2 regions of the Bacillus sp. PK6-026 genome follow, and region 1 is predicted to be linked to the other one. Evidence: a T-box and tRNA genes for the amino acid it is inferred to sense, from the RefSeq annotation. Region 1 holds a T-box; the other holds one or more tRNA genes.
The links. A T-box is a leader RNA that pairs with one kind of tRNA and senses whether it is charged. The one in region 1 lies ahead of M1D59_RS15345 (valine--tRNA ligase), so its partner is inferred to be a tRNA-Val.
Positions count from the first base shown of each region.

Region 2: it has a tRNA-Val gene. The T-box ahead of M1D59_RS15345 (valine--tRNA ligase) is inferred to sense a tRNA for this amino acid. The anticodon was not compared.

Region 1 is NZ_CP096418.1:2,998,221-3,014,198, forward strand. It holds gene M1D59_RS15280 (peptidoglycan DD-metalloendopeptidase family protein) at 1-74, opposite strand, end outside; gene M1D59_RS15285 (SRPBCC family protein) at 220-648, shown strand; gene M1D59_RS15290 (ArsR/SmtB family transcription factor) at 648-971, shown strand; gene minD (septum site-determining protein MinD) at 1,017-1,823, opposite strand; gene minC (septum site-determining protein MinC) at 1,826-2,506, opposite strand; gene mreD (rod shape-determining protein MreD) at 2,560-3,078, opposite strand; gene mreC (rod shape-determining protein MreC) at 3,075-3,983, opposite strand; gene M1D59_RS15315 (rod shape-determining protein) at 4,014-5,024, opposite strand; gene radC (RadC family protein) at 5,112-5,786, opposite strand; gene M1D59_RS15325 (Maf family protein) at 5,841-6,413, opposite strand; gene M1D59_RS15330 (SPOR domain-containing protein) at 6,564-7,598, opposite strand; gene M1D59_RS15335 (prepilin peptidase) at 7,804-8,553, opposite strand; gene M1D59_RS15340 (bifunctional folylpolyglutamate synthase/dihydrofolate synthase) at 8,706-10,004, opposite strand; gene M1D59_RS15345 (valine--tRNA ligase) at 10,087-12,729, opposite strand; T-box leader at 12,790-13,022, opposite strand; gene M1D59_RS15350 (hypothetical protein) at 13,189-13,380, shown strand; gene ysxE (spore coat protein YsxE) at 13,399-14,421, opposite strand; gene M1D59_RS15360 (LysM peptidoglycan-binding domain-containing protein) at 14,449-15,978, opposite strand, start outside.
Region 2 is NZ_CP096418.1:167,771-183,748, forward strand. It holds gene M1D59_RS00940 (bile acid:sodium symporter family protein) at 1-73, shown strand, start outside; gene M1D59_RS00945 (DUF5391 family protein) at 108-521, shown strand; gene M1D59_RS00950 (PhzF family phenazine biosynthesis protein) at 551-1,420, opposite strand; gene M1D59_RS00955 (exo-beta-N-acetylmuramidase NamZ family protein) at 1,539-2,768, opposite strand; gene M1D59_RS00960 (glycoside hydrolase family 3 N-terminal domain-containing protein) at 2,768-4,699, opposite strand; gene pbp4b (penicillin binding protein PBP4B) at 4,714-6,063, opposite strand; gene M1D59_RS00970 (PTS transporter subunit EIIC) at 6,130-7,497, opposite strand; gene M1D59_RS00975 (MurR/RpiR family transcriptional regulator) at 7,514-8,371, opposite strand; gene murQ (N-acetylmuramic acid 6-phosphate etherase) at 8,390-9,307, opposite strand; gene M1D59_RS00985 (2-thiouracil desulfurase family protein) at 9,482-9,934, opposite strand; tRNA gene M1D59_RS00990 (tRNA-Glu) at 10,119-10,193, shown strand; tRNA gene M1D59_RS00995 (tRNA-Val) at 10,358-10,433, shown strand; tRNA gene M1D59_RS01000 (tRNA-Thr) at 10,493-10,565, shown strand; tRNA gene M1D59_RS01005 (tRNA-Tyr) at 10,574-10,658, shown strand; tRNA gene M1D59_RS01010 (tRNA-Gln) at 10,663-10,734, shown strand; gene rocF (arginase) at 10,860-11,774, shown strand; gene sigW (RNA polymerase sigma factor SigW) at 11,999-12,562, shown strand; gene rsiW (anti-sigma-W factor RsiW) at 12,576-13,196, shown strand; gene cdaA (diadenylate cyclase CdaA) at 13,362-14,183, shown strand; gene M1D59_RS01035 (CdaR family protein) at 14,176-15,492, shown strand; gene glmM (phosphoglucosamine mutase) at 15,513-15,978, shown strand, end outside.

The sequences.
Region 1 (15,978 bases):
GGCTGTTTATCCGGCGCCTTCCGCTTTCTTTTCCTGGCCATTCTTTTTCGAATCTCATCTGCTCTATGACTCATAACCCTCATCCTTTACATTCAGGTTCGTTTGTTCAATGATATGTCTTGTCCTAGGCGTTTATGACGGTATATTGACATAAAACCAAAAGGTTTCATATAATAGATAGGAAACCTTTTGGTTTTACTTTTTTCTAGGAGGTCTATTATGAGCAATCAACAAGTGCCTGATATACATAAACAGGCTGTTTTTCACGCATCGATAGAAAAAGTGTGGGAGGCCGTCGCCACCAGTGAAGGCATCGCCGCCTGGTTTATGCCAAATGATTTCCGTCCGGTGATCGGCTGTGAATTCACCTTGCAGTCTCCGTTCGGCCCCTCCCCTTGCAAAGTGATCGAGCTTGAAGCGCCACATCGACTCGCTTTCAGCTGGGATACGTCGGGATGGATCGTCACATTTGAATTGAAAGAGCTGTCTGCAGAAAAAACCGAATTTACCCTGATTCATTCAGGATGGGGCGCGCCGGAAGAAACGGTTGCAAAAGCGGGAGAAAAACAAGCGGATGTCCGCAATCGGATGAATGGCGGCTGGGAAGTGATCGTCAATCAAAAGCTGCGTCAGGCAGTTGAAGGCTAGTGACATCATCGGCCGTAAAACATGATGTGTTCCAAGCCGTTTCCGATCCCTCACGGCGAAAGATGCTGAAGCTCCTCGCCGGCAGGGAATTGCCTGTAACAGATATCAGCACTCATTTCCCGATGAGCCGAACGGCTGTTTCAAAGCATCTGAGAATTTTGTCAGAAGCCGGACTTGTCAGCGGAAGAAAAGCGGGCAGAGAAAAACTGTACAGGCTTCATCCCGAACCTCTCGCGGAGCTGCAGCAGTGGCTCGCCTACTTCGACATGTATTGGGACAATAAGCTTTCCTTGTTAAAGCACAAAGTCGAAAACGATCAATGAAACTGCAAAAAAGCAATCTCGTTTTGGAGATTGCTTTTTTGCAAGTTAAGCGCGTACGCCGAAAAATGATTTAATCTTTGCGAAAACGCCTTTATTTTCTTCTTCAAACGACTGTAAAGGCACAGATTCGCCCAGCACGCGGCGGGCGATGTTCCGGTATGCGATTGAAGCTTTATTGTTCGGATCCATGACGACAGGCTCCCCGTTATTGGAAGCTTTAATCACTTCGTCATCATCCGCAACAATACCGATCAGTTCGATCGACAAGTGCTGAATGACTTCATCAACATCCAGCGTATCGCCGTTTTTCATTAAGTGGTTGCGGATCCGGTTGACGACAAGTCTCGGCGGCTCAATATTTTCTTCTTTTTCAAGCAGGCCGATGATCCGGTCGGCGTCACGAACAGCGGAGATTTCCGGTGTCGTCACGACAATCGCTTTGTCAGCGCCCGAGACCGCATTTTTATAACCTTGCTCAATCCCTGCAGGGCAGTCGATGACAATGTAGTCGAAGTCTTGTTTGAGCTGCTGGACAAGCTTGACCATCTGCTCGGGAAGAACAGCCGACTTATCGCTTGTCTGGGCGGCCGGGAGCAAATAAAGCAAATCATCGAAGCGTTTATCTTTCACAAGCGCCTGATGGATTTTGCATCGCTCCTCAACGACATCTACCAAATCATATATGATTCTATTTTCAAGGCCCATGACGACATCAAGATTGCGCAGGCCGATATCCGTGTCAACGAGACATACCCGTTTTCCCAAAATGGCCAAGGCGGTGCCAAGATTTGCGGATGTCGTCGTTTTGCCTACTCCGCCTTTCCCCGAGGTTATTACGATAGCTTCACCCAATTTTACATTCCTCCCTCAAGCCTTGTTAAACTAGGTCTTAAATGAGCTAATTGCTGAAGGCGGTCAATGACCATATTCTCATTTTCATCTAAATAAGCACATTCCATGTCGTTCCCTTCTTGGATGTGGTCTGGGGAGCGATTGAGCACATGATTGATACGCAATTGAGTCGGTCTCATATCCGAAGCCGCAATAACAGCTCGTTTATTTCCATTAAAACCGGCGTGGGCAATCCCTCTTAATGAGCCGAGGATGAAAATATTCCCTCCGGCCTTCACCATTCCTCCCGGATTCACATCCCCAATCAGAAGCAAATCACCCTCCGTTTCGAGGACTTGCCCTGAACGGACAATTTTAGCGACAGAAATAATTTCGCTTTCCGCTTTTAAACGGTTTGCTTCATCTTTGGTTATGACTTCACTTTCAATGGAGTGGATGAACAGATTTTGTTTCTCAGTGATCACATCGGTCAGGATCTGTTCTTGCTCCTCGGTCACAAAACGGTGGCCGAGCTTAACGAGCACACTGATTTTCTGGCCTTTTCCATCCATATAATGTTCGAGTGACAGCATATCCTGAAGACCGTACAATAATTCTTCAAAAGAGCATGTGTCATCAAGATGAAGCGTCAATCCATTTTTCGTTCCTTTAATTGTTACGTATTGCTGCTTTTGGGTCTTCACGGTGTTCACCTCAACATCATACTCTTTTCGACATCGGCTCATAAAATCCTCTTTTACTCATTCCTCAGCTCTTTCTTAAGACTGGTAAAAAACCATTTGAACGGGTAAATGAGCAAAAGGCCGCCAACGGCGTTCAGCCCAAGCGTAGGCAGGAGCCTGCCGAGCACAAATTGATGGAACGGCATGATTTCCGGACGTATCAGCATCTGCACGCCATATTGGTAAAATTCAAGAACACAGACGGCGAGCAGCGAAATAAAAATGACGACCAGCGCGTTTGCCTGCAATACTTTGAATGCTTTTGACGATAAATAGCAAATACCGGCAAAACCGAACATATATACACCTAAAAGGTCGGTGTAATTAATATCATATAACAGTCCGAAAATAAATCCATATGTAATGGCAAAAGGCTGATTGACATAAGCCGTCATAAAAACTAAGACAAGCAGCAGAAAACGCGGGATGAGCTGCTGTTCTTCCGTCACAAAAGGCAGGTTGACAAAATCCGCGTAGACGCTGTCAGATACTAAAACAAACATCATCACGACGGGAAGAAGGAAGCGTTTCACGAACCTTCCTCCTCATCGTCCATCTTGTTGACATCCACCGTATCAAGCGTTCTGTCGACGACGATGACGTTATCAAGGTTATACATATCGGCCGCCGGCTCTACATAAGCGATTTTTGTCAAGCCGTAGGAATCGGGTTCAACCTCTGTCACTTTTCCGATTGTCAGGCCTTTCGGAAAAACGCCGCCTGCCCCGGAAGTTTCGACGAGGTCTCCTTTTTTCACTTCCCTGTCTTCATCAGGCTCAATGATTTCCATTGACAGCGCCTTTTTCTCGGAGTCGTAGCCGTTGATGATTCCGTTGACCGTTTTCTTGCCTTTATTTGCAGCGATAACCGTAGAAATTCTGTTGTTTCTGTCTGTTGCGCTTAAAAGCTGGACTGTGGAAGTGAAATTGTTCACTTTAGTGCTTTTGATTTTTCCGATCAAGTTGCCGTTTTCATCTGTGACCGCCATATCCTTTTCGACGCCGTGCTTAGAACCTTTGTTAATCGTGATCAGGTTCCACCACTCATACTTATCGGGATTTCTGGCGATAACAGTCGCCAGAATCGGCGTGTAGTCTTTAATTGATTTCAAATGGCCGAGCTCTTTTCTTAAAGACTTATTTTCATTTTCAAGCTCTTGCAGCTTTGCCTCGTATTGCGTCTGGCCGTCGAGCTTTTTCCGCAGGCGCTCATTTTCGCTGTACGTATTTTTTAAGTCTTCGATATTTTCAAAGAAGCCCGCAAAAAATTGAGCGGGCGTATGAAAAATCGTCTGGAATACACCAGTTGTATCGCCAATAAATTTTTCGGGCCAAGTTGCATTCCGGTCATTCTTTAACGAAAATCCAATCATTGCCACTAAAATGATGATACAAAGGAGTAAAAGCATCAACCGTTTATTCGTAAAAAACTGCGGCATGATTATACACCTCTTCTATTCCCTGTGTCCTTAATTTTTGCCTTTAAATAGATGAATTTGCTCGAGAGCTTTACCTGTTCCGATCGCTACACAGTCAAGAGGGTCTTCCGCAATTAAAACCGGCATTTTCGTTTCTTCGCTGATGACTTTGTCCAAGTGGCGCAGCAGCGCACCGCCTCCTGTCAGGACGATTCCGCGATCCATAATATCAGCCGCGAGTTCAGGCGGAGTTTTTTCAAGCGTATTTTTTACGGCATCGACAATTGCAGTCACAGTGTCGCGAAGCGCCGCTGTAATTTCTTTTTCAGTGATTTCAATCGTTTTCGGCAGACCTGTTAAAAGATCGCGGCCGCGGATTTCCATGCTTTCTCCGTTTTCAGAAGCTTCGGCAGAACCGATTTCAAGTTTGATCGCTTCCGCAGTACGGTCACCGATCATCAAGTTATATGTTTTTCTAATATAAGTAATGATTGCTTCATCCATTTCATCACCGGCAACGCGAATAGACTGGGATGTGACGATGCCGCCGAGGGAAATAATCGCGACTTCGGTCGTTCCGCCGCCGATGTCGACCACCATGCTTCCAGTCGGTTCCCAAACAGGAAGATTGGCTCCGATCGCCGCTGCAAACGGTTCTTCAATCGGATATGCATCTCTCGCCCCGGCCTGGCGCGTAGCGTCGATTACCGCACGCTGCTCAACCGCCGTAATTCCCGACGGGACACAAACCATGACATAAGGCTTTCTCGCAAATAAGCCTTTGTTTTTAACAGCTTTGCTAATATAATGTTTCATCATTGTCGCTGTTGTTTCATAATCAGCGATTACGCCATCTTTCATCGGGCGGAGGGCGACGACATTGCCGGGCGTACGTCCGATCATGTTTTTCGCATCGTTTCCGACTGCAACGATCTGCTTTGTATCTGTTTGCAGCGCAACGACGGAAGGCTCCCTGACGACAATTCCTTTACCTTTCACAAAAACAAGCGTATTCGCCGTTCCTAAATCTATTCCAAGGTCTCTCGCACCAATTCCAAACATTTGTATGTATCTTCCTTTCTTAAAACAATATTCCTAAGCAAAAACCCATAAATTCTATTATAGCTTAATTTAATGAAAAAAAAAGTGTTACAAATATCCTTTTTCTTTTAAGCTCACAAATTTTTGATCACCGATGATGATATGATCGAGCAATTCGATTCCAAGCAGCTGTCCGGACTCGTGAAGGCGCTGTGTAACTTCTATGTCTTCGCGGCTTGGAGCCGGATCTCCGGACGGATGATTGTGGACGCAGATGAATGAGGCTGCGGAGCGCTTTAAAGCTTCCTTAAACACTTCCCTCGGATGGACGATTGAAGAGTTCAAGCTTCCTATAAAAATTGTTCGCTTGTGGATCACCTGGTTTTTCGTGTTCAGATACAGGCATACGAAGTGCTCCTGAGACAGAAAGCGCATATCCCCCATTAAAAAATTGGCCGCATCTTCGGGAAAACGGATCACATAACGGTCTTTGCAGGCAAGGCTGTGAATGCGCCGGCCAAGTTCGAGCGCCGCCAAAATCTGCACGGCTTTGGCGCGGCCGATCCCGGAAATGCTTGAAAGCTCCTCAGCGGATGCTTCTTTTAACAAACGGAGGCCGTCAAACGTTTGAAGCAGCCGGCTTGAAAGCTGAAGAACCGATTCTTTTTTCGTCCCGGTTCTGAGCAGTATCGCGAGCAGTTCATGGTTTGACAAACTTTCGGCGCCTGTGTTGAGAAGGCGCTCCCGCGGCCTTTCTTCATCAGGAAAATCCTTTAATTTCAACGGCAGATCGCTTATGATAAACCCTCCCTTTTGATTCCCTTCTCGTTCGGTTTATCAAAAGGAGTGAAGATCGAACGTTTTCAGCATTCTCATCGTTTTGGAAATCGGAAGACCCACAACTGTATAATAGTCTCCCTTTATCTGTTTGACAAAAAGCGCGCCTTTTCCTTGTATTCCGTATGAACCGGCTTTATCAAACGGCTCTCCTGTAGCGATGTAAGCGCTGATTTCCTTTTCTTCAAGAGGCCAAAAAAAGACTTCGGTTTCTTCAAAAAATGTTTCGCATCTCTCGCCGTCCTTAATGCAGACGCCGGTAAGCACTGAATGGGTCTGTCCCGAAAGCATGCTCAGCATCCTTTTTGCATCTTCGGCATCTTTGGGCTTGCCCAAATAAGCCCCGTCATAAAGAACAATGGTGTCGGCGCCAAGCACGACGGCATCAGGATATTGTTCGGCTACTGCACGCACTTTTTGTTCCGCCAACCATTTGACGTTTTCTGCTGGTGAAAAGTTTCGAATTAATTTTTCTTCCGCGTTGCTCGTAACGATGCTGTATGGAATCTGAAGAAGATCGAGGAGTTCCTTTCTGCGGGGTGATTGTGAAGCCAATATGAGCTGTCGGGTCATAAGAAGACATCCTTTCAAAGGTTTTTGCATAGGAAAAAAAGATACCTGTTTTATCCTACCAAAAGAACGCCGCCGCCACAATTTCAGAAAAGTAACTTTTTAATGACAAAAATCGTGAAAATAAAAAAACCAGCGCCTCTGCTGGTTTTTTTATTTTATTTGGCTCAGCAATAGCTGCTGGCTTTTCCAGCCGTTGGCTGCGGTCGGTTTCTCAAGCAGGTTGACGGCTTCCAGTATGCTCTTCTTTACCTCTTCAGATTCTCCTTTTGATTTGGCGCCGTCAAGTTCAGCTTTGACATCAGCTATGTTTTGAGATGTAACCTCCGCGCCGAGAATCGCTTTTGCCGACAGCTCGGCCGCTTCTTTAAAAGGCTCTAGCAAACCGGGCTCGAGTGCAACCGGAAGCTCTTTTCCGCCCCACGCTTCAAAATCGTTTTCGATTAATATTTTGCCAATTTCAGATGTCATCTGTTTTTCCCCTGTTATTCCGGCGATCACATAAAATCCGTCGTCTTTGGCAATCGAAACGGCGGCATACCCCTTGTCTGCGATTTGAGAGGCCAGCGTCTCCGCTCCTTCTTTAGATGAAAACTTGCCGGCCTGAACGGCAAAGCTTTTAAAAGATTCTCCCGCTTGTCCGCTATTTTTTTGTCCGCTCTTTTTCTCTTCGGCACCTGAGTCACCGGCTTTTACCGCCTGTCCGTTTTCCGCATCCGCACCCAAGCTGCCGGATGCCGGCACTCCTTCTTTATGGGTTGCGAGATTCAGCGCGAACAGCCCGAGTCCCGTGCCGAGCAACACAGCAAAGATAATGGTTGCAGCAAAGCGCTTCAAAGGAAACGTAAGGGACATTTTCGCTTTTCGGTTGTTTTTAGCCTCGTTTTTCTTTTGATAAGGCGCCACCACTTTGGGATCGTCTTTGTACACGGTTTCTTCTTCGTCTGGAGGCGTCCATGTAAATTCATCTGTTTCAGGTGCGCCGTCCTCTTTTGAAGCCGATATTTCCCGTTCCGCCTTTCTCTTTTCTTCCCAGTTTGAAAAGGTGAACTTCTTTTCTTCATTTCTGTTGGAAAACTCTTTTTCATTTCCGTAGATGGTCTCTTCTCTGCCATTGATCATCACTTTAAGCGGGTCTTCCTGGGGCACTTTTTTAGCTGAGTTTTTCTTGCTCTTCCGTTTTTTCATGTGGCTTCCCTCGCTTTCCGTTTATTGTTTTATATTGAGATTAGGCGGCAGATTGGCCGCTCTCTATACGATCGGCAGAGGGAAGCCAGAAGGAAGGAGGAGTTCTCCCAAAGGCTGTCCCTCTTATTGTCCACACTTTATCACAGCCTCAAAAAAAAAGAACAAGACTTTTGTCGTCTTGCCCAAAAAGGTTTCGTCAAATTTTTCACCACCGTGCCATTTGAAGATACCACTCGATCATTGGATTGCCATAGAAACAGCTTATCAGCGTCCCGATCAGAATCGCGGGAGCAAACGGCATAGGTTCATTTTTCTTTAGCTTTCCTGCCAGCAATGCAATCAGACCAAGCACCGTTCCTGCGGCTGCCGAAAGGAAAAAAGCGAGAATGAGGAGGCGGCTGCCGAGCGCCATGCCGAGCACCGCAAACAGCTTTACGTCCCCCCAGCCGATCCCTCCTTTCGTCAAAAGCAGCGTCAAGAGCGGAAGCATGCCGCCGGCAAACGCACCGCTTAAACCGGAATGCCACGGCTCGAGGGGAACAAGAAACCGTCCGACAGCAAAGACAATCAGGAAAAAACAAAGCACAGCATCCGGAATGACCATATGTGTCACATCAGATACAAAGACGATCAAAAGCAGGGAAATAAGAGCAAGCACAATAACCAGCTCCCCCTGATGCCCAACCTGCATACCAGCAAACGCAAACAGGATGGCGGCGGAGAGCTCAACTGCCGGATACACGATCGATATCGGGGTTTGACACCCCTTGCACCTCCCCCGCTGCATCAAATAGGACAAAACAGGTATCAGCTCCGCGAGGCCCAGCTTTCTTTTGCAAGCCCGGCAGAGGGAACGCGGAGCAATCAATGATATCTTTTCAGGGATGCGGCGCCCGGCTGAACTAAAAAAGGAACCGAGCACTAACCCCGCCGTAAAAAGGTAAAAGATGAACATCACTATCAGCCTCGCACAATCAAATTTAACCGCTTCATGGGAAAAAACGGCTTCCTGAGGCTGTTATTTTAGCAAATATGAAGCGCCTCCGCTTTTCATAAAACATAAAAATGCGCAGTCAGCCGATGGCCAAAAGCGCATTTTTATGTTTTTTATTCAGTTAAAACTGCCCTGACAGCGGAAATAAAGTAAAGCGACCCGGTAACAATGACCACCGCTTTTTCATCTTCAGCTTGTTCTTCGATATAGCGGAAAACAGAGCCGATGTCTTCATCACATGTTTTATGATCAGCGGTACTTTGCTCAAACAGCTTTTGAGCGGATTCCGCTCTCGGAAAATCAAAAGATGTGAAGTGAATCGATGACGCAAACGACTCGATTTTGCGGATCATGTCTCTGTACGGCTTATCTTTGAGAGCACTGAAGCATACGTGAATATTTCGCCCGTCGAAGTGGGACGTGATCGTCTCGGCCAGCCGCTCTACCCCTTCTTTGTTATGAGCGCCGTCGATATAAACGAGAGGCCTGTTCAATACCTTCTCAAACCGGCCGGGCCATCCCGCCTTATGAATGCCGCGTTTCAGCTCTTCTTCGCTGATGGCCGCATGTTTTTCGGCTGTCAGCCATTCGGCCGCAAGTATGGCCAGAGACGCGTTTTGCCGCTGATGGGTGCCGATCAGGCTTGTTTCAATTCTTTCATAACGATGTAACGGTGTTTTCAGTGAAAACTGCTCTCCATCGGGCAGTGAACGCTCTCCGGACAGCTCGCAATCCTCATGAAGGGATATAAAAGCAGATTCTGTCTCCATCGCCTTTCGCTTTATCACTTCAGCTGCTTCACGCTGATGAACAGCTGTGATAACAGGAACGCCGTGTTTGATGATTCCCGCCTTTTCTGCGGCAATCTCTTTCAGCGTGCCGCCTAATATTGCCATATGGTCATGGCCGATCGAAGTGATGACCGTTAACATCGGCTTCACGACGTTTGTCGAATCCAAACGGCCGCCTAATCCCGTTTCAAAAATAACAAAATCGGTGCGCCGGTATTTAGCAAAATATAAAAATGCGCATGCCGTAATAATTTCAAATTCGGTGGCGGCTCCGAATTCGGTTTTTTCAAGCTCAAGGACGAGAGGCCCGACCTCATTAAAGAGCGCCGTCCATTCGTCGTCCGAGATCGGTGCGCCGTCAACGCTGATCCGTTCGTTAAAGGTAATGATATACGGTGATGTGAAGGTGCCTGCTGTATAACCGGCTTCATTTAATACCGTACGGAGAAAAGCGATCGTTGAACCTTTTCCGTTTGTTCCGGCGACATGAATCGCATTAAGCTTTTTCTCGGGGTGCCCGAGCTTTCTCAGAAGCCATTCCATTCGTTCCAAACCCGGCTTCACGCCGAATTTAAGCCTTCCGTTAATCCAGCTGAGTGCTTCATCAAACGTTTTGAACAAGCGAATTCCTTCCCTTCAATTGATGAAGGTGTTTTCCAGCACCTTTAGAAAGACCTGGAAAACACCTCCTTTTTTCGTGTGATTAATTTTTCAATTCGGCGATTCTTTTTTCTACAGCTTCACGTTTTGCCGTATAATCGGCTTCTTTCGCCCGCTCTTCTTCAATGACATGTGCAGGCGCCTTTTTCATAAATCCTTCGTTGCTTAATTTCTTTTGAACCCGTTCAACTTCCTTCGTCAGCTTATCGAGTTCTTTTTGCAGGCGGCTGATTTCTTCCTCAATGTTAATCAGACCTTCGAGCGGCAAAATCAGCTCGGCGCCGGATACGACAGCGGTCATCGCTTTATCGACCGCCTGAATATCCGTTCCGATTTGAAGAAGGCTCGGATTCGTAAAGCGTTCCACGTACGAACGGTTTTCTTCAAGTCGTTCGGCGATTTCCGGCGTGCTTGTTTTAATATAAAGCTCAATCTGCTTGCTGAGCGGCGTGTTGACTTCGCTGCGGATGTTCCGTACAGCGCGGATGACTTCAACGAGAAGCTTCATATCCGCCGCTGCTTCGGTGTCCGTATATTCTTTAACAGCTGCAGGCCACTTGGCGACTGTAATGGATTCCCCTTCGTGAGGAAGATGCTGCCAGATCTCCTCCGTCAGGAAAGGCATAAACGGATGCAACAGGCGCATCGTTTGATCCAGCACATACGCTAAAATAGAGCGGGTCGTCTTTTTCGCCGCTTCATCTTCACCGTAAAGCGGAAGTTTAGCCATTTCGATGTACCAGTCGCAGAAATCATCCCAGATAAAATTGTAGAGATGGCGGCCAACCTCGCCGAATTCGTACTTGTCAGCCAGCTGTGTCACAGTTTCAATCGTTTCATTCAACCTTGTTAAAATCCACTTATCGGCAACTGATTTTTCTCCTGACAGATCAAGCTCTTCGTATGTCATGCCGTCCATGTTCATCAGGGCGAACCTTGATGCGTTCCAAATCTTGTTCGCAAAATTCCATGTTGACTCCACTTTTTCAAAGCTGAAGCGTAAATCCTGTCCTGGAGAGCTTCCCGTCGCAAGGAAGTAGCGCAGCGAATCCGCTCCGTACTTATCGATCACATCCATCGGATCGACGCCGTTTCCGAGCGATTTGCTCATTTTGCGGCCCTGGTCGTCGCGGATGAGCCCGTGGATCAAAACATCTTTAAACGGACGTTCTCCGGTAAATTCGATACCTTGGAAGATCATTCTGGATACCCAGAAGAAAATGATATCGTATCCTGTGACAAGGACGTTCGTCGGATAGTAACGCTTGAAATCTTCCTCATCGATATCCGGCCAGCCCATCGTTGAAAACGGCCAAAGAGCGGAACTGAACCATGTGTCAAGAACGTCTTTGTCCTGCTCCCAGTTTTCGGCATCTTCAGGAGCTTCAGCGCCCACATAGATTTCCCCCGTTTCTTTATGGTACCACGCAGGAATACGGTGGCCCCACCAAAGCTGGCGGGAAATGCACCAGTCGCGGATATTTTCCATCCAGTGCAGATACGTTTTTTCAAAACGGTCAGGGACGAAGTTGACTTTTCCTTCGCTTTTTTGCAATTCGATGGCGGCATCGGCAAGCGGCTGCATTTGCACGAACCACTGCGTTGACAAATACGGCTCAACGACTGCTCCGCTGCGTTCGCTGTGGCCGACCGAATGCGTATGTTCTTCAATCTTGAACAGCACGCCCTCTTCCTGAAGATCTTTCACGATCTGCTTGCGGCATTCAAAACGGTCCATGCCTTTATATTGAAGCGCCTTGTCATTCATTGTGCCGTCTTCATTCATAACGAGAATGCGTTCAAGGTTGTGGCGGTTTCCGATTTCAAAGTCGTTCGGATCATGGGCAGGTGTAATTTTGACGGCACCTGAGCCGAATTCCATATCGACGTAGTCGTCTCCGACAATCGGAATTTCCCTTCCTGTGATCGGCAGAATAACCGTTTTTCCGATTAGGTGTTTGTACCGCTCGTCTTCCGGATGTACCGCAACCGCTGTATCGCCGAGCATCGTTTCAGGACGGGTCGTCGCAATTTCAATCGAGCCTGAACCGTCTTTCAACGGATAGCGCATATGATAGAACGCGCCTTGTACGTCTTTATAGATGACTTCGATGTCAGACAGAGCCGTTTTAGTGGCCGGGTCCCAGTTAATGATATATTCTCCGCGGTAAATCAGCCCTTTTTCATATAGCTTCACAAATACTTCGCGAACCGCTTTAGAAAGCCCTTCATCAAGGGTGAAACGCTCCCTTGAATAGTCAAGGCCAAGGCCGATTTTCGCCCATTGGCTGCGAATAAAATCGGCATATTCCTCTTTCCATTTCCATGTTTCTTCAAGGAATTTTTCGCGGCCGAGATCATAGCGCGTTTTTCCTTCTTCGCGAAGCTTCGCTTCTACTTTTGCCTGAGTTGCAATACCGGCGTGATCCATACCCGGCAGCCAGAGCACGTCATAGCCCTGCATCCGTTTCATTCTTGTCACGATATCCTGCAAGGTGGAATCCCAAGCATGCCCCAAGTGCAGCTTACCCGTCACATTCGGCGGGGGAATGACAACGGTGTACGGTTCTTTTTCAGGGTCGTTTTTCGCTTCAAAAAATTTGCCGTTCACCCAATAGTCGTATCTGTCTTTTTCAACTGCAGACGGATCGTATTTTGTCGGCATCGTCAGTTCTTGATTATCCATTTTCAAACCTCCAACAGTATTAAACGGCTGAACAATAAAAAAGAGCCCTCTCGATCCTGTTAAAAGGACGAAGAGAACTCTCTCGCGGTACCACCTTTTTTCATGAATGCGAAAAAAACGCATTCACGCACTTAAATGGGATAACGGGACTTTCCCGAATTTCTCTACTTTTTGTTCGAGAAATTGCGCTCCTGGGCGACCTTCCAAAAAAGACTGACTGGGAGCCTTTCAGCGAACCGGCTTCCCTCTCTGCAAGCGTCTGTTTTTGTACTCTTCCCATTCAAAGCGGGTGATCATTGACTTTTCAGCACGTACTTTTTCTTTTTCTTATATTACTAAATCTTTTTCATTTTCGTCAATCATCTTTTCCGTTTTTCTCTTGTTTTATACGATACTGGGCCATGCACACAAGCTCCTTTTCCTCATATGATGCTGTAACGATAAGAGAGGAGGCATAAGATGCGAAAAAAATTCAACACACATTCATTCCAGCCGTGGCTGAAGCAAGTCAGGCTTGTTGCTGTTCAAGTCGTCCTCCCGATCACGATCTTCCAGGGCATACGCACGATCATCTTTCCGACCACATTTGATGTCCTCCTTTTGGGCATTCTCATATTCCTTGCGTGCGCCTTTCACCTTGACTGGATATAAGCACGAAAAAAGTCCGCATCATGATGATGGGGACTCTGTTTCTTCCTGCAGTTTTCTGTTTTCTTCCGTCTCGTGAATGCTCATCACAAGCGGTTCGGCGTTTTTCATTTGCCAGTACGCCTTCAAAAGCGTTGTACAGGCTTCTTTTTCTCCGGGCCCCTTCTCAAGGTCGTAGCGGTTCAGCACACCGAATACAGGCCCGGGGTAAGCCATATAGCTGAGGAATAAGCTGATTTCTTCCTCCCGCAAAGGATAGACATTGTGATACGTATAAAACCAGTTTACACATTCCGTGCACATCACGGGATTCGTCTTAAACATTCTTGTAAAAAATACGATGAGATCGTTCGCTGGGGGCCCGTGTCCCGCTTTCTCAAAGTTCGTAAAGTAACCCGTTCCGGTATCGTTATAGAGAAAATGCCGGACGGACAGCTGCCCGTGGTTTAAAACCATTCTCGAAGACTCTTTGTCTTTCATGGTCTCATACCACTCTTCAAGGCGGGCAAGCGCAAAGTCTGCAGCTGATATCGTCTCTTTGAAATACATGGCTGCCTGAAGCTGGAACGGGGACATATACCATTCGTTTTCCGCTCTTGAGATGAATTCTTCATATTTCTGTTTTTGCTGTTCCCATTTCCGTTTTGTCCGTTCATAGTGCCCGAGTATTTCTTCCCGCCTCACACCGAGCTCTTTTTCCGTTCGCTGGTGAAGAAGAGCGATTTCTTTAAACATATATTCGTGTTTTTGGTCACGCTCTTCCTCTCTTTCAAGGGTAAGCCAAGGCATGAGATAACAGACATCTTCTCCGGCTTGCGTTAAAAATTCGCCCGTGCGATTTCGATAGACGGGAACAAACTGCCTGTAGCCTTTTTCCTCCAGCAAGATCATCTGTTCTGTGAAGCGGGCGTTTCTTGAAGCCGCCAATTTTTTCAGGGCGAATACACCGTGATCCGTATACACTTTCCATACCTTTGGACTGACCGATTCCATATATTCAGGCGTAAGACCGTACTCATTTAAAACAGACTGGATGCCTTCCATCGGCTTCACCACATTTTTATCAATGCATTAGGCATGGCTGCTTTGATAATCCGGTATATAAAGGATCTGTCCCTCTTTTAATTCCTCGTCAAGGGAAAGGGAATTCATCCGGATGAGCTGCTGGACATTAATATCATAGCGCTCGCACAAAAGATCAATGGTATCGTTTTGCTGAACGATGCACATCCTCATTCGAGTAAACTCCTCCTCTCCCTGTTTTGTAAACAGCTTTGTCAAATAGAGAGCATTGTCATTCTCCTTCGCTGACACTTCCTGGTCGTCTGCTGCCGGCATCTCATCTCTTTCTTCTTCAGGCTCCGTCTGCTCATGAAACGAATATTCCGGGATTTCAATGGTATGCCCGGCTTCCTCTTCTTCATCAATCGCTTCTGCTTCCTGTGTCACTTCAACTTCAAACGTCTCAGGCTCCCTGTCATTCTGGTCTTCCTCCAAAAGAGGCGGAACACCGTAGAACGGGGTTTCTTTCGGTTTATCATGAGGTTGATAAGCCCTTTGGAGCGGCTCCGGCTCTTCTTCCGCTTCTTCCCTTTTTAACTCGTATTCTTCCGGCTTTGCTTCTTTCTCCTCTTTCAGCTCATATTCTTCCGGCTTTGCTTCTACTTTCTCCCTTTTCAGCTCATATTCTTCCGGTTTTGCTTCTACTTTCTCCCTTTTCAGCTCATATTCTTCCGGTTTTGCTTCTACTTTCTCCCTTTTCAGCTCATATTCTTCCGGTTTTGCTTCTACTTTCTCCCTTTTCAGCTCATATTCTTCTTCCGGTTTTGCTTCTACTTTCTCCCTTTTCAGCTCATATTCTTCTTCCGGATGTTCAAGAGCGGCGTCTTTTGGATTTTCCATTTCGCGCTTCGTCCGCTCTGCCGCAGACAAAGACGCTGTAAAAAACGGCTTTGTTTCCTCTGTATCGTCTCCGAGAAACGACTGGTAAATCGGAACCGCTTCCGCATCGGTATCAGTTTCTTCTGCTTCTTCATACGGCTGTTCTTCGTCCTGCTCTTCATAAGATCTGTCAAGCTGAATCAAAAATTCTTCCTCTTTACCCTGTTTTTCGTCGTTTGAAGGTGATCTGAAGGCAGGCTCAAGCTCCTCTTCCGGCTGGACGGCCGCAGGCATAGTACGCGGTTCTTCTTCTCCGGCTTCACCGCTTACATTCAAGAGGCCTTCAATCGCCAAATCAGCTTGAATCGTCAGCATCCTCGCATCTGTCAGCTGATAATCGAAAGCATCAATAAAAACAAATACGTCGTTTAAATGATTGACCTTGTCTTTCGGGATAGTGATATCCACTGGGAAACAATGCGTCAGCTCTGCGCTGCCGTCCCCTTTCAGCTTTACATCTTCCACAAATCGGCTTGTCGCAGGCAGCTCTGCATATTCCCGGGTTTGATCTATGTTGTATTCGCCTGTCAGCTCTAATGACCCTCGTATGGATACATAATCATTTACTTCCTGAACGGTAATGTCAGGATCCAATGAAATCGATAATAATTCGGATACTTCCTGTCCTTTTTGAAAACAGATTGACTCTTCTACAGAAAA
Region 2 (15,978 bases), 1.5 Mb from region 1:
TGGGCATTTGCTTGCAAGAAGCGAGCTGAAAAAAACGTATCATTTAGACAAAAAAACGAGTCTGCCCTCATAGTTGGCAGACTCAAACCTTACAGGAGTGAAAAAAAATGAAAACCAATAGGGTAAGTGTGATGATGTGGACTTTAATTTCCGCATTTTTGTTTTGTTCTTTATTAGTCACAGCTTCACTTTCTCCGCTCGCTCATTCAGGCCCCCATGCTAATGAGTTTGGCACTTTGGGGATGTGGGCGGCAATCGGAACCGTTTTACTCTTTTATATCCTTCCCCTTGCTGTTTATATGGCCGGGTTTGATGCGATGAAGTTTGTAATGGCTGTTCTTTGCGGAATTGGATTAATCATCACGCTGACCATGATTCCAGTGGTTATGTTGATTGGCGCTTTTGGCGGATATGCTTCTGCTTTATTGGGCGTCGTATGCCTTTGCATTCTGTCAGCGATCGTGAATGTGATTTGGTTAGTCGCCGCTTTTCGCAGGCCGTCAGCGGCTGCTTCTTTCTAATATTTAAAAACCGCTTTCCCGCGTTGTGTTCAAGTTCGCCAAGTTCCTTTTGCGATCAGGTGGACGTTTCCCCCGATGTGAATTTCTATGCTGTTTTCCGTTGTATGCGCTTCAATATAAAGCAGGGAAGGCCGGTTTATTTCATACCCTTGTTCAGCCCTTATGCTGAGGTCATTTTGATTAAAATAACCGTGATGCAGTAAATATCCTGCGAGATCCCCGATCGCGCTTCCTGTTGCCGGATCTTCGGGAACGCTGAGACAGTCGCAAAAAACTCGTGTATTGATATGATTTTGTTCATGATAGGTTTCCGTAGAAAAAACGAGCAGACTGGCTTCTGTTTCTTTCATAAAAGCTTCAAACCGATCCTTGTTGATTTTGCATTTTTTAACTGCACTTAGCGAATTTAACGGGACGATAACTGCTGGCAGACCTGTGGAAACCTCTTGTATCGGGAAATCCAAATCCATATCACATGTGTCGATACCGAGTACTTCTGCCATCATTTCTTTATCAAAAGTTCGATTAAATACAGGCGGATTTTGCTTCATCCAAATGATCTGATCTTCACCTTTGTCAAACGATACCGGTATTGCGCCTGCTCGAACATTTAAAATGACGCTTGAAGATGGTTCAGTTTCGATTTCATTCTTTATGATAAACGCTGTGCCCAGCGTCGGATGTCCTGCAAACGGAATTTCTTTTTCCGGGGTGAAGATTCGGACATCATACCCGCTGTTTTCCTGTTTCCCTAATATAAATGTTGTTTCGGAAAAATTAATTTCCCTAGCTATTTTTTGCATTTTATCACTTGATTGGTTCTTTTCTGCTTTAAAAACGGCGAGCTGGTTTCCTGTATATTTTGTTTCTGCAAACACGTCCACAAGGTAAAATTCCATCCGATGTCTCTCCCCTTTAAAATGACCTTCCTGCCCTAAAGGCAGTTTTACATATCTTACATGAGATGAGAATCATTGAACAGTCTAAAAAAATAAAGAAGAGCGGATCCCGCTCTTCCTAATAAAGCAAATACTTCTTTCTGATATTCATAAACCGTTTTTGATCTGCTTCGTATTTTTTGACGATTTCATCAATTGAAGCGCCTTGTTCAATCATAGCTTTGACCCATCCATTCCCGATCAGACGGTTGAAATTGCCTGAAGGGAGGAACTCAAAGTCGTCCGGGTAGAGGTCATGGACGGTTTTGATGATCGCGATACCGGTATTTACAGGCTTAAAAGCGGACCTGTTTGTCACGTAAAGCTCCACCCCGTGGCACAGTTTATTTTGATGCTTTGAAAATGTCGGAGTGAACGAGGCGGCTCTGAATCGGACGCCAGGAAGCTTCAGACCGTTTAATTTTTCGGCGAGTTCCGTACTTTTCATGTAGGGCGCACCAATTAATTCAAAAGGCTTTGTCGTGCCCCTTCCTTCTGACATATTGGTTCCTTCAATTAAACCTGTGCCCGGGTAGACGATGCCCGTATCCGGCGTCGGCATGTTCGGGGAAGGCAGGACGAAAGGAAGACCAGTGTCTTCAAAGAACATCTGTCGCTTCCACCCTTTCATTTTGATGATGGTTAAATCGGCGCCGATGTTAAATTCGTCATTAAACAGCTTTGCCAGTTCTCCTGCGGTCATTCCGTGCTTTAAAGGGATGGGATACATTCCGACAAATGAAGAATAATCTGGATCAAGGACAGGTCCTTCAACTTTTAAGCCGCTTTGCGGGTTTGGCCGGTCAAGAACAATGAATGGAATGCCGTTTTCTTTTGCCGCCTCCATCGCATAAGCCATTGTGTAAATGTAAGTGTAAAACCGCGTTCCGACATCTTGGATGTCAAATAGCAGGACGTCAACGTTTTTCAACATCTCCGGTGTCGGTTTTCTCGTATCTCCGTAAAGGCTGTAGACGGGGAGACCGGTTTTTTCATCAATATAAGAGTCAACCTTATCGCCGGCTTGAGCGTCTCCCCTTACACCGTGCTCTGGACCATAGAGAGCGGTCAGCTCAATACCGGGGGCTTGGTGAAGCAAATCGATGCTGCTTGTTAATGCTGAATTGACACCGGTTGGATTTGTGATGAGACCGACCCTTTTTCCTTTTAATATGCTTTTCTTGTTCATGATCACTTCAATACCCGGTGAGACCTTTGCTTTCTTTTCTTTGTCCGGAAAGGCCGCTGCTGCGGTTAATGTACTGAAGACAAACATTCCCGCAAGCAGCCAGATCGCTTTTTTTCTCATTATGACCCTCCTTTGTGAAGCGGCTTGCCGTTTTTAATATTCAACCCGTAGCCGAACGGGTAAAGGGTTTCTCCGGGGCGTGTGACCGAAGGAATGTCTACGGGCAATGTTCCTTTAGGCTTTGCCTTTCCGAAGATAACTTCCACTCCGGCCGGAATATTCGGCTGCCTGAAGCCCCCGTTTGCATAGCCTTTAAAGCCATATACTGCGATCACGGCAGCGGCTTCTTCAAAATTTGCCGTGTCATAAGGGTTTCGTAAGCTCATTAAGACAAATTTTTTCCCGTTTGCCTGAGCGTATTTCATGGCGGCGCGCGGAAAAGCAGTTGCCCACTTGCTTGAGTCTTGAATGCTGTCATCAATGACACCGTCGTTCACAACAGGATCGTTTTTGACTACATATGATCCTGTGATGACATAATCGGCCTCGTCAATTTTCTTTTGAATCTCTTCATCAAACGTTTTTTCTGCAAATCGATATTCGACGACCTTGATGTTTTTCTTTATTTTGCTGATGGTTTTGGCGATTGCTGCTGTTTGCTCTTCGTATGGGGCGAGAATGAGGACGGTATCCCCTTTTTTCGGTTTGAATGGCAAGGTGCTTTTTTCATTTTTAAGAATGGTGACGCTTTCTCTTGCCATTTTCCTTTCGGATTTCATGTGTTTGTTGCTGCCGACCGTTTTCAAGGCGTATTTGATTTTTTTCTGAAGCGGTTCGGAGCCGGTGTGATCGATGATACCGCGGTTTATTTTTAATTGAAGGATTCGCTCCACCGACTGATCGATTTGTTCGATAGGGATCTCACCTTTTTTAACGGCTGTCAGAAGAGCTTCGAATACACGCGCTAGATTTTTTTCGGTCTCAAGCGATGTGACTTGTGCGGGCATGAGGGCGATGTCGACTCCTGCTTTGACAGCCATGACGACGGCTTCCTCCTGTCCGAAATTATCAGAAATGGCTTTCATATTTAAAGCGTCTGTTACGACAACGCCCTTAAAGCCGAGGTCTTTGCGGAGAAGGTCTGTCATGACTTTTTTGGAAAGTGTTGCAGGCACCATGATGTCCTCGCCGTCTTTTTTGCTTTTATAGGTTGTATTGTCAAAGGCGGGGAACTGGACATGCGCTGTCATGATCATGTTAATCCCTGCATCGATCGCTTTTTGAAATGGCGCAAGTTCAATGCTTCTCAGCCTTTTTTCATCATGCGGAACAAGCGGCAATCCGTAATGACTGTCAACCGCTGTATCGCCGTGTCCGGGAAAGTGCTTTGCTGTAGCGATCATTTGCTCGTCCTGCAGGCCCTTCATCATCTGGATGCCGAGCTTTGAAGTCAGCTCAGGCTTGGAACTGAAAGAACGAACGCCGATGACCGGGTTGCCGGGATTGTTGTTGACATCAAGTACAGGACTGAAGTTCACGTTGATGCCCAGCGATGCTAATTCTTTTCCGATGATTTTTCCTGATTTGAAGGCATTTTTGCTGCTTCGCGATGCACCGACTGCCATATTGCCGGGCAGGTTTGTGCCTGATTCAAGTCTGGTGACAATCCCGCCTTCCTGATCGATCGTGATAAAGAGCGGAATGTCAGGACTCGCTTTTTGCAAGCCGTCCGTTAACCGTACAGTCTGCTCTGTGCCTGTGACATTTTCAGCAAAAAGAATGACACCGCCGAGCCGGTATTTTTGAATGATTCCCGCGACTTCGTCATTCATTTTTGTTAATCCTTTGGCGTTCGATTCCCCTTTTTTCTTCCAGTTTCTAAAGTCAGGCATCAGCATTTGTCCGATTTTCTCTTCAAGCGACATGCTGCTGACCATTTGTTTGAGGTGTTGTTCCGGCTGCTGTTTCGCTTCTGCTTCGCGAGCGGCGGGCTGCAAAGCGAGAGACGATAACAGCAATGCAATCAACGCGCATTGAAGAAATCTTTTCATATAAGGGTCGCCTCCTATTGGTGATGTAACGCCTCGTAAATAGCTGTAATGACGCTGCCGTACTTTCCGGTTGCAAATGCGTCACCTTCAAATTGATTCGGGTTTTCTTTAGGGTTGATGACAGGAGAGTGCTTTTTATTGGTTAACAACACAATGCCGATTTGATACACGGGATCGATGATAGTGACGGTTCCCGTCCAGCCGGTATGGCCGTATGCCTTGTTGCTGGCGTGCTTGCCGAACATCCACTCCATATCGGTATTGCCGTTAAGCCGCCATCCTAGTCCATATGTGGGATTTGTTTTTGACGGCTCAGTAAATTGTGAAATGACCGAACGGCTGAATAGATGTTGTTTCCCGTAACCGCCGCCGTTCAGCATGACTTGAAGGAGCACTGCTGCGTCGTCAACGGTGGAAAAAAGGCCGGCATGCCCAGAGACGCCTTCCATTGAATAGAACGCTTTTTCATCGTGGACTTCCCCTTGAAGCGTGTAAGTTCTGATATTTGGAAACAAGATGGTGCCATCTCTGGTGTTTCCCTTTCGTTCCGTAGCTGCAAAATGCGGCGGTTTAAAGCCCTTTTGGAGCGGATTAAACAAAGTATGCCGCAACCCGAGAGGCCGGTAAAATTGGTTTTCAACAAAGGTATCTAAACGCTCGTTTGTGACTTTTTCTATGATCAGCCCGAGGAGCATATAGTCGATGTCACTGTAAATTTGTTTTGTGCCGGGTTCATATGACAAGGGGGTTTTGACAAGATATTCAAGCGTTTTGCTCCGTGACTGAGAGTAGAGGTGTCCGGCTGCTTTCGGGTCGTAATAGTTCCAGCTTGCAGGGAAGCCTGCGTGATGGTGGAGCAAATCTATGACGCGGAGCCGGTTTTTTCCCTTTACATCGTCTTCCGGGTGATCATTGAAATCAGAAAGATAATGTGAAATGTTTTTGTTCAAGTCAAGCTTTCCGGTGCTCACTAAATGCTGCAAGGCAAAATTGACGGCATACATTTTTGTATTGGAGGCGAGGTCAAACATCGTGTTTGCTTTCATTTTTTTTGGATGTTTGAGCGTCGAGAGGCCGTTGTATTTCTGCTTGTAGCCGTATGCTTCTTTTTTGACGATTTTTCCGTCTTTTATCAAAATCAAGGCAGCCCCGGGAAAGCCCGCTTTGACATCCTGTTCGATCAGACGGTCCACGACTTTAAGCTTTTCCGAAGAAAAACCGGCTTCTTCAGGTGTTTTCGCCTTCGTTAATACGGGATATGTCAGCTGACCTGTTGTCTCGTTCGCAATTGCAGTCTGTGCTGATGACGGAAGCGGGAAAAAGCATGTCAGCAACAATAGGGACGATGCTGCAGCGCTGATCATAAACTTTTTCAGCTTGCTTCACTCCTTTCTGTCAAAAAATGTATAGTGGGAATTTTAAACAAACGTTTAATCAAATTCAACTGCCATATCGTCTTTAAAACCAAAGAGATATGTTAAGGCAAAGCCGGCAGCATAGGAAATAAACAAACCGAGAATATACAAAAGAACTTGGTGGGTATGGACTAAAAATGACAAAGGAAGACCTGATACGCCTATCGATTCGGTCGCGATTTTGAAATACGCTTGAAAGGCTCCACCTACTCCGGCGCCGAGGCACGCGGTTAAAAACGGACGTCCGAGTGGAAGAGTCACACCGAATATGAGCGGTTCACCGATTCCGAGCAGGCCTGACGGCAGTCCGCCGGCAATGGCTCTTTTGAGCTTTGCTTTTTTTGTTTTGAAATAGATCGCAAAAGCGGCGCCTACTTGACCTGCGCCCCCCATAGCCAGAATCGGCAGCAACGGGTCATCGCCGATTGAATTGATTAATTCCATATGAACGGGTGTCAATCCCTGGTGCAGTCCGGTTACGACGAGCGGAAGGAAGGTGGCCCCCAGTACAAAGCCGGCGATAATGCCGCCGAGATCTAAGATGGCGAGAAGTCCTGACGTAATGGCGTCAGATATCAAGCCGCCGACAGGCATGAAGACAACGTAAGTGACGATTCCTGTGATGAGAAGGGAGACTGTAGGTGTGATGATGATGTCGAGTGAATGAGGTACAAGGCGCCTGACCCGTTTTTCGAGAAAAGCGATAAATGCAGCTGCGAATAAAATACCGATTAAACCTCCGCGTCCCGGCAAAAGCGCTTCACCGAAAAGCGAAATATCACCAACGGCCGGGTTAATGATTAAAATACCGGCTAATCCGCCGAGTGCGGGGGAGCCGCCGAATTCTTTCGCCGTATTGACCCCGACCAGGATGCCCAAATACGTAAATAAACCTGAACCTATTACCGTTAAAATAATGGCGGTTTGTGATGTTTCAGCGAGCCAGCCTGCTTGGATAACGGCTTTGGTGATTCCGGTAATCAAGCCTGAGGCGACCAAAGCGGGGATCAGCGGTATAAAAATGCTTGCGATCCGCCGAAGAAACAATTTAAAAGGCGTCGCGTTTTTCTTGGAAATCTCAGCTTTATGTTTGGCTGCGGATTGTTTTAAGTCAACGTCTTCCGCGGATTGAAGCAACTTCCCGAATTCGTCTGATACGTGCTGTACGACGCCGGTGCCGAGGATAATCTGAAGCGTTTCCTCCTCAACGACGCCAATCACGCCTTCAAGCGCTTTGATTGAGCCGATGTCGGTTTTTTGACTGTTGACAGGCGTGATGCGCAGGCGCGTCATACAATGGGTATAATCCGCGACGTTAGACGGGCCGCCGATGTGTTGTAAAATCAGTTTTGCCAGGCCGGCATATTTTTTCTCATCGCTCATTTTATATCCCCCTTTTTTACAATTCGCTCATTCCCATCATGCGGATGGCCGCTTTTGTTTGATCAATATACTGAATGATGTCCTCGTAGCGCTCCGCGGCTATGCCTAAAAACAGAATGTCAATCATGTAAAGCTGAGTTAAACGAGAGGAGGTGGCGGCGCTGCGAAACGGCGCTTCGTTTGAGCATGACGTATACAGGGCGATATCGCTTAATGAAGAGACAGCAGACTGTCCAAACCGCGTCAGTCCAATGGTTTTAATGCCATGTTTTTTGGCGAGTCTGACTGCATTGGCGATTTCATGCGTTTCTCCTGAATGGGATATGGCAAACAGAACGTCATTCTCGCCGGCATTGGCGATTAATGTCGCGACAAGATGCATATCACTAAAAGCGGTGGCTTTTTTATTGATGCGCAAAAATTTCTGCTGGGCATCTTGTGCGACGATTCCTGAAGCCCCGATCCCGCAAAAATGAACCGTTTCTGCGTTGATCAGTATTTGAATCGCTTTTTGAAGATCTTCGTGGTCAATGTTTTCAAAGGTATCGCGAATCGCCTGAATCGAATTGCTGGTTGTTTTTTGAACGATTGAATGGAGCGGCTCTTGCGGTTCGATATCCCGGTATCCCTGATCAGACGGTTTCATTAAATCGCCGGCGACCCTCATTTTTAAATCTTGAAAGCCTTTCAGCCCCAGAGATTTGCAGAGCCGTATTGCCGCCGCCCCGCTTGTCTTAGCCGAAGAGCTCACCTCTTGAATGGTGCCGTTTACGACCTCGTGTGGGTTTTTCAAAATGTATTCGGCAAGCTTTCGTTCAGATTGCGGCAATCTGTGAAGCATATTCTGAATGATTTCCAATCCTCCTGCAGCCATTGTTTCTTCCTTTCTTCTTTAAACTTGGTCTTCATAAATGGATAGAGCTTTTTCGATATCGCCTTCTGATTTCTCAAGCAGGTTTTCGGAAGCGGCCGCATCTTCGTTTGTTTTCAGCATGATGATGGCGGTTTTGACCTGGTTATGGGATTTTTCTAACGCTAGTGCCGCCGCTTCTTTTGGAACACCTGTGACCGTTTGGATGATGCGAATCGCCCGCTCCTTTAATTTGTCATTGCTTACTTTTACGTCTACCATGAGGTTTTCATAGACTTTTCCCATTTTGATCATGGCCGCCGTTGAAATCATGTTTAAAATCATTTTATGAGCGGTTGCTGCTTTCATTCTCGTCGATCCGGCAATAACTTCAGGGCCGACGACCACTTCTATGCTGTGATCTGACACCTGGCTGATCGCCGAGTTTTTGTTGCATGTCAGTGAGACGGTCTTGGCGCCACTTTCCCTGGCATACTTCAAAGCGCCGAGAACGTATGGAGTCCGACCACTGGCGGCGATTCCGATTACGGTATCATTGTTTGAGAGGTTAACGGCTGATAAATCCCGTCTGCCGAATGCCTCGTGATCTTCAGCGCCTTCGACGGCTTTGTACAGAGCTTTTTCTCCTCCTGCAATGATGCCAATGACCGACTCGGGAGATATGCTGAACGTCGGCGGGCATTCAGCTGCATCGAGTACGCCGAGTCTCCCGCTTGTACCGGCACCGATGTAGATGATCCGTCCCCCTTTCTTTAACGACCCGACGGCGAAGTCAACGGCGGTCTTAACTTCTGGTAAGACTTCTTGTACAGCTTCGGCCACAGTTTTGTCTTCATCATTGATGATTTTCAAAATATCAATCGTCTTTGACTGGTGAATGCGCCTGGATCTTTCATTCCGGCGTTCGGTCGTTAATGAACCTAAATGGCTGTTTTCCATCGACAACTCCTCCTGATGATGAAGTGCATATATTTCTTAATTTTCAGTATATTAAGGGTGGAATATTATTTCAATAAAAAAAGGTAAATATTAAAATTTTATTTCAATGAAGTTCTAAACAACGGATTGCCGACATAAAATAAAGCGCAGATGAACTGCGCTTATGTTCAGGTATTACAGCTCGTCTATTTGGTGTTCGGAAATCACACGGAAGCCTTCTTTTTTCAGAAGCGCTGCTGTAACGCCGTTGCCGGCTATTTTTTGGCTTGAGAAACTTCCATCGTATATATGGCCGCTGCCGCAAGACGGGCTGTTTTCCTTCAACACGATCGTATCAGCCTTGATTTGCCTTGCCATCTCCAATGTTAGATAAGCTCCTTTTATATACAGGTCTGTTACGTCTTTTCCCGATTGTGTGTTGATCACCGCCCTGCCGTCTAAAACGTCTTCTCCCGACCCGCCTATAATTTCGGCCGGTTCCCTTGGCGTTTGAAATCCGCCGAGCAGCTCGGGACAAGCAATCACCGCTTTTTTTTCTTCAACAAGCTTATTGATTTTCCCCACATAGCTGTGCGATCCGTTATAGCGGCATTCCACCCCGGCCAGACATGAACTTACCAGTATCATTTTTCGCGTCCCCTCTCTTGCACATCAGATAGCCCTATTTTAAACAAAATTTCTGCGTTTTTCTCAATGTTTATGAATAAAAAATTTGAAAATAAAAATTTTAATTTACCCCTTTACAAATGGGGAGGAACCTGTATATAATAACTTTTGTCAGCTTTACGAGAGCTGCTTGAAACACGATGATGGCCCGTTGGTCAAGTGGTTAAGACACCGCCCTTTCACGGCGGTAACACGGGTTCGAATCCCGTACGGGTCACCATTCTTTTTTGGACAGCACGCTGCGAATGCCGGAATTTTTAAAAGGAAGGCATGCTAAGGTCGCAACGTCCTGTTGCAACGCGCACTTGTACTTTAAAGGCAAGGAAGGCATGCTAAGATCGCAACGTCCTGTTGCAACGCATGCACTTGTACGTCCTGTACTGCGGAGGATTAGCTCAGCTGGGAGAGCATCTGCCTTACAAGCAGAGGGTCGGCGGTTCGATCCCGTCATCCTCCACCATTTTTTCGGATCGGTTTTTGTCACAACCGCGCCGGTAACTGCATAAGATACCGTATCATGCCGGTCTAGCTCAATTGGTAGAGCAACTGACTTGTAATCAGTAGGTTGGGGGTTCAAGTCCTCTGGCCGGCACTGTTTTTGGAGGGGTAGCGAAGTGGCTAAACGCGGCGGACTGTAAATCCGCTCCCTCAGGGTTCGGCGGTTCGAATCCGTCCCCCTCCACCATTATTGGGCTATAGCCAAGCGGTAAGGCAACGGACTTTGACTCCGTCATGCGCTGGTTCGAATCCAGCTAGCCCAGTTTTTGGACATCCTGTTAGGATGTCCTTTTTATTTTGTCTTTTTTGTATAACTATTCAAAAAAATGTCTTGTTGAGTCAATTCCGAATTGGAAGGTACAATGAAGGTCTGAAAGGGGGATATCATATGTTAAAACAGCAGATTTCAATGATTGGCGTACCGATGGATCTCGGTCAGCTGAGGCGGGGAGTCGATATGGGACCGAGCGCGATTCGCTGTGCCGGTGTTAATGAACGGTTGGAAAGCCTTTGTCAGGATATTGAAGACCTCGGCGATATGACAATCGGGCAAAGAGAGGATGAGAAAGAAGGCGGGGAGCCGGCATCTGAAGAGCTGAGAAACTTGAAAGCGATTACAAAAGCGAGTGCAAAACTTGCTGAGACCGTTGATAAGATCGTGGCTTCAGGTGCTTTTCCGCTCGTGCTGGGCGGTGACCACAGCATAGCGATCGGAACGCTGGCCGGCCTTGTGAAGCATTATCAAAACCTGGGTGTGATCTGGTATGATGCCCATGCTGATTTAAATACGAAAGAAACGTCTCCTTCAGGCAATATTCACGGTATGCCGCTCGCCATCAGCCTGGGGATCGGCCATGAAGGGCTGACAGGCATCTATGGAAAAGAAACGAAAATTAAAGCGGAGAACATCGTCATCATCGGTGCGAGGTCACTTGATGACGGGGAAAAAGAATTGATTCGCGACAAAGGGATCAAAGTGTATACAATGCATGAAATCGACCGCCTCGGTATGACGAGGGTGATGGAAGAAACGATAGACTATTTGCACGGCAGAACGGACGGTGTCCATCTGTCACTCGATTTAGACGCGCTTGATCCGAACGATGCGCCTGGTGTCGGAACCCCGGTAGCGGGAGGCATCAGCTACAGGGAAAGCCACCTGGCGATGGAAATGCTGGAAGAATCGAAGCTGATTACGTCCGCTGAGTTTGTCGAAGTCAACCCGATATTGGATGAGAAAAACAGGACGGCTGAAGCGGCAGTCGCCTTAATGGGGTCGCTGTTTGGCGAAAAGCTGCTTTAGGTGCGGTTGAAGAGCGGCCTTAGGCTGCTTTTTTTTATAAAAAAGTCTCAACTTCATAATATTTAGGTTGTATAATAATTTTAAGCTAATATTAAGCGCATGATCCCTGTCAAAGCATCTACACCCTGCCAAAAATTTGATAAACTATTTTTATGAATTTAATGAAACCTTATAAAAATCAATTCGTATACATAAAGACCGGTGAAGGCAGAGGTTAGATAAATATGGAAACAATGATTAAAAAAAGAATCAAACAGGTGAAAAAAGGCGATCGTAATGCATTTGCAGACATCGTGGATATTTACAAAGACAAAATTTATCAGCTTTGCTACCGTATGCTCGGCAATGCGCATGAGGCGGAAGATATTGCGCAGGAAGCGTTTATCAGAGCATACGTGAATATCGACAGTTTTGATATCAACCGGAAATTTTCCACATGGCTTTATCGAATCGCAACCAATTTGACCATCGATCGTATCCGTAAAAAAAAGCCGGACTATTACTTGGATGCAGAGGTGGCGGGGACTGAAGGACTGACGATGTATTCCCAGGTTGCGGCGGATGTTGCGCTTCCAGAGGATGAAGTGGTTTCTTTGGAGCTGCACAGCACCATCCAGGAAAAAATCTTAAGGCTTCCCGATAAATACAGGACGGTCATCGTATTAAAGTACATTGATGAGCTCTCACTCATTGAGATCAGTGAAATCCTTAATATTCCCGTAGGTACGGTGAAAACGAGGATACACAGGGGCAGAGAGGCTCTCAGAAAACAATTAAGGGATCTTTAAGTGGGGTGATGAAATGAGCTGTCCGGAGCATATTGTTCAGCTTATGCATAAATACCTTGACGGAGACATACTACCGGAAGATGAATCGCAATTAAAAGAGCACCTCCAATCATGCGAAGACTGCAAAAAGCACCTTCATGAAATGGAAAAATCCATCGCTCTTGTCCAGAGCACGTCGCATCTTACAGCTCCGGCGAACTTTACAGCCGATGTGCTGGCGAATCTGCCGAAGGAAAAGCGAACGGCATCGATCAACAGGTGGCTTAAAGCCCATCCGTTTTTAGTGGCGGCAGCTTTGTTTATCATTTTGATGGGCGGCAGCTTTTTCTCCAGCTGGAAAAACGATCAGGATTTCAGCGTATCAAGCCAGCCCAATCTCGTAGTGAAAAACAACACGGTCATCGTACCTGAAGGCGAAGTTGTCAAAGGCGATGTGACCGTGAAAAACGGAAAGCTGATTATAGAGGGCAAAGTCGACGGCGATGTCACGATTGTTAATGGCGAAAAATATACGGCTTCAGCAGGACAAGTCACCGGTCAGATCCATGAGATCAACGAAGTGTTCGACTGGATGTGGTATAAGATTAAATCGACCGGAAAATCGGTTTTTGACATGAAGGAGTCTAAAGAGTAGAGCAAAGCGGGCGAATGAGCTTTGCTCTTTTTTTATGAAGGGCCGCCATTTCACTTGGAAAATCAATTTGTGCTATAATAGCCTCTGTATATGTAAAAATAATAGATCATACCATTTTGAAACATATTAACCTTACTAATGACTGAATTCTTGGAGGACGAGGAAATGGCTTTTGAGGATATCCCTTTCTTGCAGTACCTCGGCGATGCCGTTGATATTCTCCTTGTTTGGTACGTAATATATAAATTAATGATGGTCATCCGCGGGACAAAGGCGGTTCAGCTTTTAAAGGGAATCGTGGTCATTGTTCTCGTCAGGCTGGCCAGTCAATATTTAGGATTAAGCACCCTGCAGTGGCTGGTTGACCAGGCGATCACATGGGGGTTCCTAGCGATCATTATCATCTTCCAGCCTGAATTGAGGAGAGCGCTGGAACAGCTGGGGCGGGGGCGCTTTTTTTCGAGGAGCGGAACACCTGAGGAAGAGCAGCAGCAGAAAACGATTGATGCGATTACAAAAGCGATTAAATATATGGCGAAACGCCGGATTGGCGCGCTTCTGACGATTGAACGGGAGACGGGAATGGGCGATTACATAGAAACGGGGATCCCTTTAAATGCAAAGGTCAGCTCTGAGCTATTGATCAACATCTTTATTCCGAATACACCGCTTCATGACGGCGCCGTAATTATGAAAAATGATGAGGTTGCTGCAGCCGCCTGCTACCTTCCGCTTTCTGAAAGCCCTTTTATTTCAAAAGAGCTTGGGACGAGGCACAGAGCAGCAGTGGGAATCAGTGAAGTGACCGACAGTCTGACGGTTGTCGTATCCGAAGAAACGGGCGGCATCAGCGTCGCCAAAAACGGAGACCTTCACCGTGATTTATCGGAAGAGGCATTGAAAAACATGCTTGAAGCGGAATTCAAGAAAAATTCGCGAGAAACTTCCTCAAATCGCTGGTATTGGAGGGCGAAGAAAAATGGATAAGTTCTTAAACAATCCCTGGGCTGTCAAAGTAGTCGCATTATTATTCGCGTTTCTTCTTTACTTTGCGGTCCACAGCGCTCAAGCGCCGACTCCGAAGAAACCAGGTGAATCGTTTTTCCCGACATCGACGACAGACGAAGCGACGCTCACCGATATACCGGTCAAATCGTTTTATGATGATGAAAACTACGTCGTAACAGGCGTGCCGCAGACGGTGAATGTCACGATTAAAGGCCCGACAGGAACCGTCAAGAAGGTCAGACAAGTGAAGGATTTTGAGATTTATGCCGATATGCAGCATCTGAAAACAGGCAGGCACAAAGTCGAGCTGAAGGCCAGAAATGTTGCCGAAGGCCTCACTCTGACCATCAATCCATCGGTGACAACCGTGACCATCGAAGAAAAAACGACGAAGGAATTCCCGGTCGAGGTTGATTTTTATAATAAAAACAAAATGAAAGATGGCTACACGCCGGAGCTGCCGATTATCAACCCGAAAAACGTCAGCGTCACCGGCTCAAAAGCCGTGATCGACAGAATCCAAAACATCAAGGCGACGATCAATTTAGAGGGCGTCGACCAGACGGTTGAAAAAGAAGCCAAGCTAACAGTATACGACAGGGACGGAAATGTTCTTCCGGTTGAAGTCAGTCCATCCGTCGTTAAAATCACCGTTCCCGTGACAAGCCCTAGCAAAAAGATTCCCGTCAAAGTTGACCGGAAAGGGAGCCTTCCGGACGGTATCAGCATTTCCAGCCTTGATATCAGTCCGGGAGAGGTAACCGTCTACGGGCCGCAAAATGTTCTTGATTCGTTAGAATTTGTCGAGGCTGATGAGGTTGATTTAAGTAAAATGAAAGATGACACTGAGTTGGAAGCCAACATTAAAGTGCCGGACGGCGCTAAAAAAGTGTCACCCGAAAAAGTGAAAATCAAGGTGAAAGTTGACAAGGAAGAAGAGAAAAAACTGAAGAACGTTTCAATTAAAACCGCGGGGCTGAATGACAGCCGGGATCTTGAATTTCTCGATCCGAAGTCAGGCAAGCTGGATATCACGGCAAAGGGCTCGACAGCCGCGATCGAAAAACTCCAGCCTTCCGACGTCGAGCTCTATGTCAATGTGGCGGATCTCGATGACGGCGAGCATAACGTGAAGCTGGAAGTAAACGGACCGCAGAACATGACATGGTCGCTTTCGCGGCAGAGCATTCGAGTGAAAATCTCATCTCAAACAACCCACAACGAAAAAAATAATGGTCAGAATGAAGAAGAAGAGAATCATTCTGAAAAGGATTCACAACCTTCATGAATCAAAAAGGAGCGATATTAATGGGCAAGTATTTTGGTACAGACGGTGTAAGAGGCGTGGCAAACAGTGAACTTACACCCGAGCTGGCCTTTAAAGTCGGACGCTTTGGCGGATATGTCCTAACAAAAGATAAGGAGCGCCCCAAGGTGCTGATCGGCCGTGATACGCGCATTTCCGGGCATATGCTGGAAGGTGCCCTTGTTGCGGGCCTTCTTTCGATAGGAGCAGAAGTCATGCGTCTCGGTGTGATTTCGACGCCCGGCGTCGCATATTTGACGAAGGCTATGGACGCGGAAGCGGGTGTAATGATTTCAGCTTCCCACAACCCTGTCGAGGACAATGGAATTAAGTTTTTCGGCGGTGACGGATTTAAGCTTTCCGATGAGCAGGAGCTTGAAATCGAGCGTCTGATGGATCAGCCTGAAGATCACCTGCCAAGGCCTGTAGGCGCTGATCTGGGTATGGTGAACGACTACTTTGAAGGCG